2 regions of the Clostridium sp. LIBA-8841 genome follow, and region 1 is predicted to be linked to the other one. Evidence: predicted binding sites of a transcription regulator. Region 1 holds the regulator's gene; the other holds the start of a gene.

Region 1 (4,442 bases):
AGTGGGGCAAGCTTCTCAGAATGGATATCAAGAGCTTTAATATTCTTAGTTGTTTCATGTCCTTGTGCTTTAGTAGTATCTATACCTCTTGGATATTTTGCAGGAATTGGGGTAGCATCTAAAAATGGTATCTTAATAAAAGGAAGTAACTATTTAGAAGCTTTAAATAATGTAGAGAGTATAGTTTTTGATAAAACTGGTACACTAACAAAAGGTACATTTAAAGTTAAAAAAGTAGAGAGCACAAGCGAATTAAGTAATGAAGAATTATTAAAATTAGGAGCATATGCTGAGTATTACTCAAATCATCCAATTGCTAAGTCAGTAGTAAGTGCCTTTAATGGAGAAGTTGATAAATCATTAATATCAGATTATGAAGAGATTCCTGGAAAAGGTATAAAGGTAACAATTGATGGAATGACAGTTTTGGCTGGTAATTCAAAGTTAATGAATATGGATAATATAACTCTTACACCTATAAATGAAGTTGGAACTGTAGTTTATTTAGCTAATGAAAATAGTGAATTAGGCTATATAGTTATTTCAGATGAAATAAAAGAGGATGCTAAAGAAGCTATAAGTGGATTAAAGAAAATAGGTGTTAAACAAACTATTATGTTAACTGGAGATAATGAAAAAGTTGGAGACAGTGTTGCTAAAGAGTTAGGCATAGATAAAGTATACTGCAACTTATTACCACAAAACAAAGTAGAAAAATTAGAAGAACTATTTAACAATAAAAGTAAGGATAAAAAGATTGCTTTTGTTGGAGACGGAATAAATGATGCTCCCGTACTAGCTAGAGCCGACATAGGAATAGCAATGGGAGGTGTAGGATCAGATGCAGCGATAGAAGCAGCAGATGTTGTAATAATGGATGATGAACCAAGTAAGATAATAAAAGCAATTGATATAGCTAAAAGAACAAATAAAATTGTATGGCAAAATATAATTTTTGCTCTAGCAATTAAAGTTATAATTTTAATATTTGGAGCTTTAGGAATGGCTAATATGTGGGAAGCAGTCTTCGGAGATGTAGGTGTAACATTAATAGCTGTACTAAATTCAAGTAGAATATTAAAAAATAAGAAGTTATAACCGTGAAATTTGTCTAATGTTGTTGACAAGACTTAGTTTTTTTGCTATCCTTACATGGTAAGAATACTTTCAGGCATAGGGTATAGATTGTAAATAATTCCCTTAAACTTTTATATTAAACATTATGAAATGTTTAAATAGGCTTGTGTGCACGTAGGGTTTTAGACACGCAAGCCTTATTTTTTTTGTAGAAATTTATTAATAAGTTAAGTTATAACAAAATAATGCAATTTTAATTATATTAACCAAGTATTATAAAAATGGAAAAAAATATAAATAATATACTTAAATACATATATTTTTGATAGTGAAACCAAAAGAATGTTAAAATATAGACAAACTTTTTTGGGTATGGTAATATTTTAGAAGGTTAAATTTGTAATTTTATCATTTGAGTTTAGAATACATTCTAAAAAGTAATTGCTTTTTAAAAAAAGAACAATTTTAGAAAGAGGTGCTATTAAAATGGAAAAGAAAAAAGGCATATCTATGGCTGTTATAAAAAGATTGCCTAAATACCATAGATACTTACAAGAATTAATGGAAAATGATGTTGATAGAATATCTTCAAAAGAGTTAAGTGAAAAAATAGGATTTACTGCTTCACAAATAAGACAGGATCTTAATTGTTTTGGTGATTTTGGCCAACAGGGTTATGGATATAATGTAAAAGAATTATACAATAATATAGGAAGCATATTAGGACTTACAAGAGACTATAATACAGTAATAATAGGTGCTGGTAATATAGGGCAAGCGATAGCTAACTATAATAGTTTCAATAGATTAGGCTTTAAATTAAGAGGTATATTTGATGCAAATCCAAGAATGTTTGGAATTAAAATAAGAGATGTAGAGATACAAGATGTAGAGAAACTAAAAGATTTCGTAAAAGAAAATGACATTGAAATAGGAATAATTTGTGTACCAAGAACTAATGCTCAAAAGGTTTGTGATGATTTAGTTGAAGGTGGAATAAAGGGCATTTGGAACTTTGCTCCTATAGATCTTGAAGTACCTAATGAGATAAGAGTGGAAAATGTACATTTAAGTGAGAGTATGATGACTTTAGTTTATCTTTTAAATCACAATGACGTAAAATAGAGTGAATTTATCATAGGATAAATTGTTTAATATGGAAAAAAAGTATTAGATTTTCAAAAAAATATAAATAATATATTGAAATATTTACTATTAAGTTTTATAATTTAATTGAAGTACCAAGTACTTCAATTATTTTTTTGCCTTTGCTTGTTACAAAATTAACAATAATTTTGGAAAAATATAAGGTGGAAGAATATTAAGTTGTTAGTTATTAGTTGTTAAGCTATTTAAAACCATATATTCGCTATGGTATATGAGGGAGGAAATACGATGGAATTAAATAATGTAATCTTTGAAAAAGAGGGCAACATTGGAATTTTAACAATTAACAGACCAAAAGCATTAAATGCACTAAATTCAGAAACTTTAAAGGACTTAGATACTGCTATAGACCACATCGAGAAACAAGATGATGTATACGTTGTTATCTTAACAGGTGCTGGAGATAAAGCATTTGTTGCAGGTGCTGATATAGCAGAAATGAAAGATTTAAATGAAGAACAGGGTAAAGAATTTGGACTTTTAGGTAACAAAGTATTTAGAAGATTAGAAAAATTAGACAAGCCAGTAATTGCTGCTATAAACGGTTTCGCTTTAGGTGGCGGATGTGAAATTTCTATGGCTTGCGATATAAGAATTGCAACTACAAAGGCTAAGTTCGCACAACCTGAGGTTGGTTTAGGAATTACTCCTGGATTTGGTGGAACTCAAAGATTACCAAGAATAGTTGGAATGGGTAAAGCTAAAGAACTTATTTACACAGGCGATATGATAAAAGCTGATGAAGCTTTAAGAATTGGTTTAGTAAATAAAGTTGTTGAGCCAGAAACTTTAATGGAAGAAGCAATGGCAATGGCTAAAAAAATAGCTGCTAATGCACCAATAGCTGTTAAGCTATGTAAAGATGCAATTGATAGAGGTATGCAAGTTGATATAGATTCAGCAGTAGTTATAGAAGCTGAAGATTTTGGAAAATGTTTTGCTACAGAAGATCAAACTGAAGGTATGAGTGCTTTTGTAGAAAGAAGAGAAAAGAATTTTAAAAACAAGTAATTTTTTAAATAAATGGTTGTGTGGATTTAAGGAGGGTAATTAAAATGAACTTTCAATTAACAAGAGAACAAGAATTAGTTAAGCAAATGGTTAGAGAGTTTGCTCAAAACGAAGTTAAACCAATAGCTGCAGAAATCGATGAAACAGAAAGATTCCCTATGGAGAATGTTAAAAAAATGGCTAAGTTAGGAATGTTGGGAATTCCTTTTAGTAAAGAATATGGCGGAGCTGGTGGAGATACTTTATCTTACATCTTAACTGTTGAAGAATTATCAAAAGTTTGTGGTACTACAGGAGTTATAGTTTCAGCTCATACTTCATTATGTGCTTCATTAATAGATCAATTCGGTACTCCAGCTCAAAAAGAAAAATATTTAACTCCACTTGCTAAAGGTGAAAAGTTAGGTGCTTTCGGATTAACTGAACCAGGTGCTGGTACAGATGCTGCAGGTCAACAAACTACAGCCGTATTAGAAGGAGATAACTATATCTTAAACGGAAGTAAAATATTCATAACAAACGGTGGAGTTGCTGATACTTTCATAATCTTTGCTATGACTGATAAGAGTCAAGGTACAAGAGGAATCTCAGCTTTCATAGTTGAAAAAGACTTCCCTGGATTTTCAATTGGTAAATTAGAAGACAAAATGGGTATAAGAGCTTCTTCAACAACTGAGTTAATAATGGAAAACTGTGTTGTTCCAAAAGAAAACTTAATCGGAAGAGAAGGAAAAGGATTTGGAATAGCAATGAAAACTCTAGACGGTGGTAGAATAGGTATCGCTGCTCAAGCATTAGGGTTAGCAGAAGGAGCTTTAGAAGAAGCGGTTGCTTACATGAAAGAAAGAAAACAATTCGGTAGATCATTATCTGCATTCCAAGGATTACAATGGATGGTAGCAGAAATGGATACTAAAATTGAGGCTGCAAGATTTTTAGTATATAAAGCAGCTTGCTTAAAAGAAGCGGGTAAACCATATTCAGTAGATGCTGCAAGAGCTAAATTATTTGCTGCAGATGTAGCTATGGAGGTTACAACTAAGGCTGTTCAATTATTCGGTGGATACGGATATACTAAGGAATACCCAGTAGAAAGAATGATGAGAGATGCTAAGATAACTGAAATCTATGAAGGAACTTCAGAGGTTCAAAAAATGGTTATCGCAGGAAGCATATTAAGATAATTT
Region 2 (4,442 bases), 120 kb from region 1:
TAGCAACTATACTTCCAACTAAAAAAGCCACCCCAAATTTAAAATTAACTAAACTAATTACTAGGGTTGCTATTATCGTCAATAAAATATTAGTTTTCATTACTGAAAAAACTAAATCTTTGATTTTAGCGTTCACGTATAACCTCCATAGTTCCGCAATGTTACTTTACTAATTATATTCCTGAATTTAATATTAATAAAATTTAAATTTTGCTTGAATTTATTAATATTCTGATATTTTAAAGTACTTTTAAGCATTTCCTTCATTTTTACTCTCAAAAACTCTCATTTACTCTTTTTTCAATTATTTTTGAATGCTTTTGAATATACTATTTCATTTTTCTGAATTTTTTAATTATTATTCATTATCTTGAGTTAAATTTCGATTACTATTTTCGATTTTGAAATCCTTTTTTAAAAGTTTTTATTATAAAATCGTATATTTTATCACCTTTTTTATCAAAAAAGTTTCAAACCACTATTTAGAATAAAATATACAACTTAAAAGGTTTTGAATAACCTTTTTAATATTTATTCACATTTTTTTTGATTTTTTTTTAAAATCCTTATTTTTTTTAATATTTTCGGAACCTTAATCCTATTTTTTTCTATTCTTTATTCTATTATTCATACTTTTTATATAAAATCTAAATAAAATATATATTTTATAATATGAATTTTTATTATTACTTTTGTGCATATTTTTTTAATATATTCTTTATATTAAGATGATAAAATGTATAAATTTAATTTTTAAAATAAAAAGATGCTATCCTATTAAATGGATAGCATCTAAAAATATATATAATAATGGTAAACTTATTATCTTTCTACGATTAAAGCTGTTCCCATTCCTCCACCTATGCAAAGTGTTGCTAAGCCTGTTTTAGCATCTCTTTTCATCATTTCATGAAGTAATGTAACTAATATTCTAGCTCCTGAAGCTCCTACTGGATGTCCTAAAGCTATAGCTCCACCATTTACGTTAACTTTGCTCATATCAAAATCTAAATCTTTAGCTACTGCTAAGCTTTGAGCAGCGAAAGCTTCGTTTGCTTCTATTAAATCAAGATCTGAAACTGTTAATCCAGTTCCTTCTAATGCCTTTTTAGTAGCATAAAATGGTCCATATCCCATGATTGAAGGATCTAATCCTTTTGAACCATAAGAAACTATTTTACAGATTGGAGTTACTCCTAATTCTTTTGCTTTTTCAGCACTCATAACTACTAAAGCAGCGGCACCATCATTTATACCTGATGCATTACCAGCTGTAACTGTACCATCTTTTTTGAATGCTGGTCTTAATTTCCCTAATTTTTCAGCAGTTGATCCAAATCTTGGGAACTCATCAGTATCAAATACTATTGGATCACCTTTTCTTTGTGGAATTACTACTGGTACTATTTCATCTTTGAATTTTCCAGCTTTTATAGCTGCTTCTGCTTTAATTTGAGAATTTGCAGCAAATTCATCTTGCATTTCTCTAGTTAATCCCCATTGATCTGCTATATTTTCAGCAGTTATACCCATATGGTATCCATTAAATGCATCTGTTAATGCATCATTAACCATGGCATCTATCATCTTGCCATCGCCCATTCTTTGACCAAATCTTGCAGTTTTTAAAACATATGGTCCTTGTGACATGTTTTCCATACCACCAGCTACTACTACATCAGCATCTCCTGCTTTTATCATTTGAGCAGCTAAAGCCACACATCTTAAACCTGAACCACAAACTTTATTTATTGTCATTGCAGGAACTTCAACTGGTAAACCAGCTTTTACCGCTGCTTGTCTTGCTGGGTTTTGTCCTAATCCTGCTTGGATTACATTACCCATTAAAACTTCATCAACACATTCTGGTTTTACACCAACTTTATTTAAAGCTTCTTTAATAACTAAAGCTCCTAAATCTACAGCAGGAACATCTTTTAATGAACCTCCAAATGATCCTAATGCTGTTCTTACTGCACTTGCAATAACTACCTCTCTCATATCAAAAACCTCCCATTTAGGTAAAAATTTATCAAAAATATATGTTTTTTCTAACCAATTTAATTATAACCATAAATTTACTAGCTTTCAATATATTTTGTTAAATTTTAAACAATCTTTTTTATTATTTTTTGCTTTTTATAAAAAAAGACAGATATTTTAGCTTCATTATAGAAATATACCATTAAAATTTCTATATTATTCTAAATATCTGTCTATTCATCCCAATTATTCAAATTATATTTATCAAACTTTTTAACAAAGTCTTATTTGCTTACAAATTCTTCTACAGATTCATCACTTTTTCCAAAGTAGTTTAAGATAGCTTTTACTATTCTTTCTGAAGCTTTACCATCTCCATATGGATTTATAGCTTTACTCATTTCTGCGTAAGCTTTTTCATCATTTATAAGTGAATTAGCTTCTTCTAAGATTTTTTCTACATCAGTACCAACTAACTTAACAGTTCCTGAAGCAACAGCCTCTGGTCTTTCTGTTACATCTCTTAAAACTAATACTGGTTTTCCTAAGTGAGGAGCTTCCTCTTGTAATCCACCTGAATCAGTCATAACCATGAAGCATTTATTCATTAAGTTATGAGTTTCTTTTGTATCAAGTGGTGGTAAAAGATGTACTCTTTCTTTTCCATCAAGATTTTTATAAACAACATCTTTTACAACTGGATTTAAGTGAACAAGGTAAACTAATTCAACATCTTTATTATCTTCAACTATTTTGTTTAAAGCTGTACAGATGTTTTCTATACCTTCTCCCCAGTTTTCTCTTCTATGAGCAGTTATCATGATAACTTTTTTGTTTTGGAAATCTATGTTGTTTAATTCTTCATTTTCAAACACATAATTTTCTTCAACAGTATGTTCCATAGCATCGATTACAGTATTACCTGTAACTTTTATGTCATTTTCATTTATTCCTTCTCTCAAAAGGTTAGCTTTTGAACCTTTAGTAGGAGCAAAATGTAAATCAGCTAAAGCACCTGTTAATTTTCTATTCATTTCCTCTGGGAATGGGAAATATTTATCAAAAGTTCTAAGTCCAGCCTCAACATGCCCAACTCTTATTTGTTGATAGAAAGCTGCTAATCCACCAGCAAAAGTTGTAGTTGTATCTCCATGTACAAGTATCATATCTGGTTTTTCTTCAGTGAATACTTTTTCTAATCCCTCTAAAACTCTATTTGTTATTCCAGTAAGAGTTTGACGAGTTTTCATTATATCTAGATCAAAGTCAGGTTTTATATCAAATAGTTCTAAAACTTGGTCTAACATTTCTCTATGCTGAGCAGTTACACAAACTTTTGACTCTATTTCTGGTCTTTTCTCTAATTCTTTTACTAGTGGAGCCATTTTTATAGCTTCCGGTCTTGTTCCAAAGATAGTTAAAACTTTTATCTTTTCCATGAATCATTTACCTCCAAAAATAATCAATAGCTACTTATATATTAAGTAGCTATTTAAATTATAACTATTTTGTTCCAAATAGTCTATCTCCTGCATCACCTAATCCAGGAACTATATATCCATGATCATTTAATTTCTCATCAATGCATGCAACATATATATCAACATCTGGATGAGCTTTTTGTACAAATTCTATTCCTTCTGGTGAAGAAATTAAGCACATAAGTCTTATTTGCTTAGCTCCTCTTTTCTTTAAAAGAGTTATAGCATCTGCTGCTGAACCACCTGTAGCTAGCATTGGGTCAACAACGATTATATCTCTTTCTGCTATGTCTTGTGGTAATTTACAGAAGTACTCTACTGGTTGAAGCGTTTCTTCATCTCTATATAGTCCAATGTGACCTACTTTTGCAGCAGGTATAAGTTGTAGCATACCATCTACCATACCTAATCCAGCTCTTAATATTGGAACTATAGCAACTTTTTTACCAGCTAAAACTTTACATTTAGTTTTGCATACTGGAGTTTCTATATCGATTTCTTCCATTGGAAGATTTCTTGTTACTTCATAAGCCATAAGCATAGAAACTTCACTTACTAATTCTCTGAAATCCTTAGAACCTGTATTTTTATCTCTTATGAACGCTAACTTATGTAATATAAGTGGGTGTGTTATTTCTGTTACTTTACTCATTGTATCTTCCTCCTAAAATCTATATATAAAAAATTTTTTGACTAATTATTTTGAATATTTTTTCTCAATTTCAGTTAATTTATCAATTCTAGTTTGGTGTCTTCCACCTTCAAATTCTGAATTTAAGAAAGTATCAACTATATCTAAAGCTAATCCTGGACCTACTACTCTCTCACCCATAGCTAATATATTTGCATTGTTATGTTGTCTTGTTGCATGAGCACTAAATGTGTCTGAACAAAGAGCAGCTCTTATTCCTGGAACTTTATTTGCTGATATTGATATTCCTATACCAGTTCCACAAATTAATATTCCAAATTCAAATT

What was found. The regulator Rex, encoded in region 1, represses fermentation and respiration genes when NADH is low (regulators of the CRP and FNR family bind a similar motif). The targets are predictions, from matches to a motif close to ATTGTTAANNNNTTAACAAT.
Region 2: AC2A4K_RS14550 (acetyl-CoA C-acetyltransferase) is a predicted target of Rex. The motif match lies at 2,098-2,117, and genes of this name have one in related genera.

Annotation. Positions count from the first base shown of each region.
Region 1 is NZ_CM173488.1:3,422,984-3,427,425, reverse strand. It holds gene AC2A4K_RS15190 (heavy metal translocating P-type ATPase) at 1-1,098, shown strand, start outside; gene AC2A4K_RS15185 (redox-sensing transcriptional repressor Rex) at 1,564-2,202, shown strand; gene AC2A4K_RS15180 (short-chain-enoyl-CoA hydratase) at 2,473-3,255, shown strand; gene AC2A4K_RS15175 (acyl-CoA dehydrogenase) at 3,300-4,439, shown strand.
Region 2 is NZ_CM173488.1:3,305,224-3,309,665, forward strand. It holds gene AC2A4K_RS14545 (ATP synthase subunit I) at 1-136, opposite strand, end outside; gene AC2A4K_RS14550 (acetyl-CoA C-acetyltransferase) at 823-2,001, opposite strand; gene wecB (non-hydrolyzing UDP-N-acetylglucosamine 2-epimerase) at 2,268-3,422, opposite strand; gene upp (uracil phosphoribosyltransferase) at 3,487-4,116, opposite strand; gene rpiB (ribose 5-phosphate isomerase B) at 4,162-4,442, opposite strand, start outside.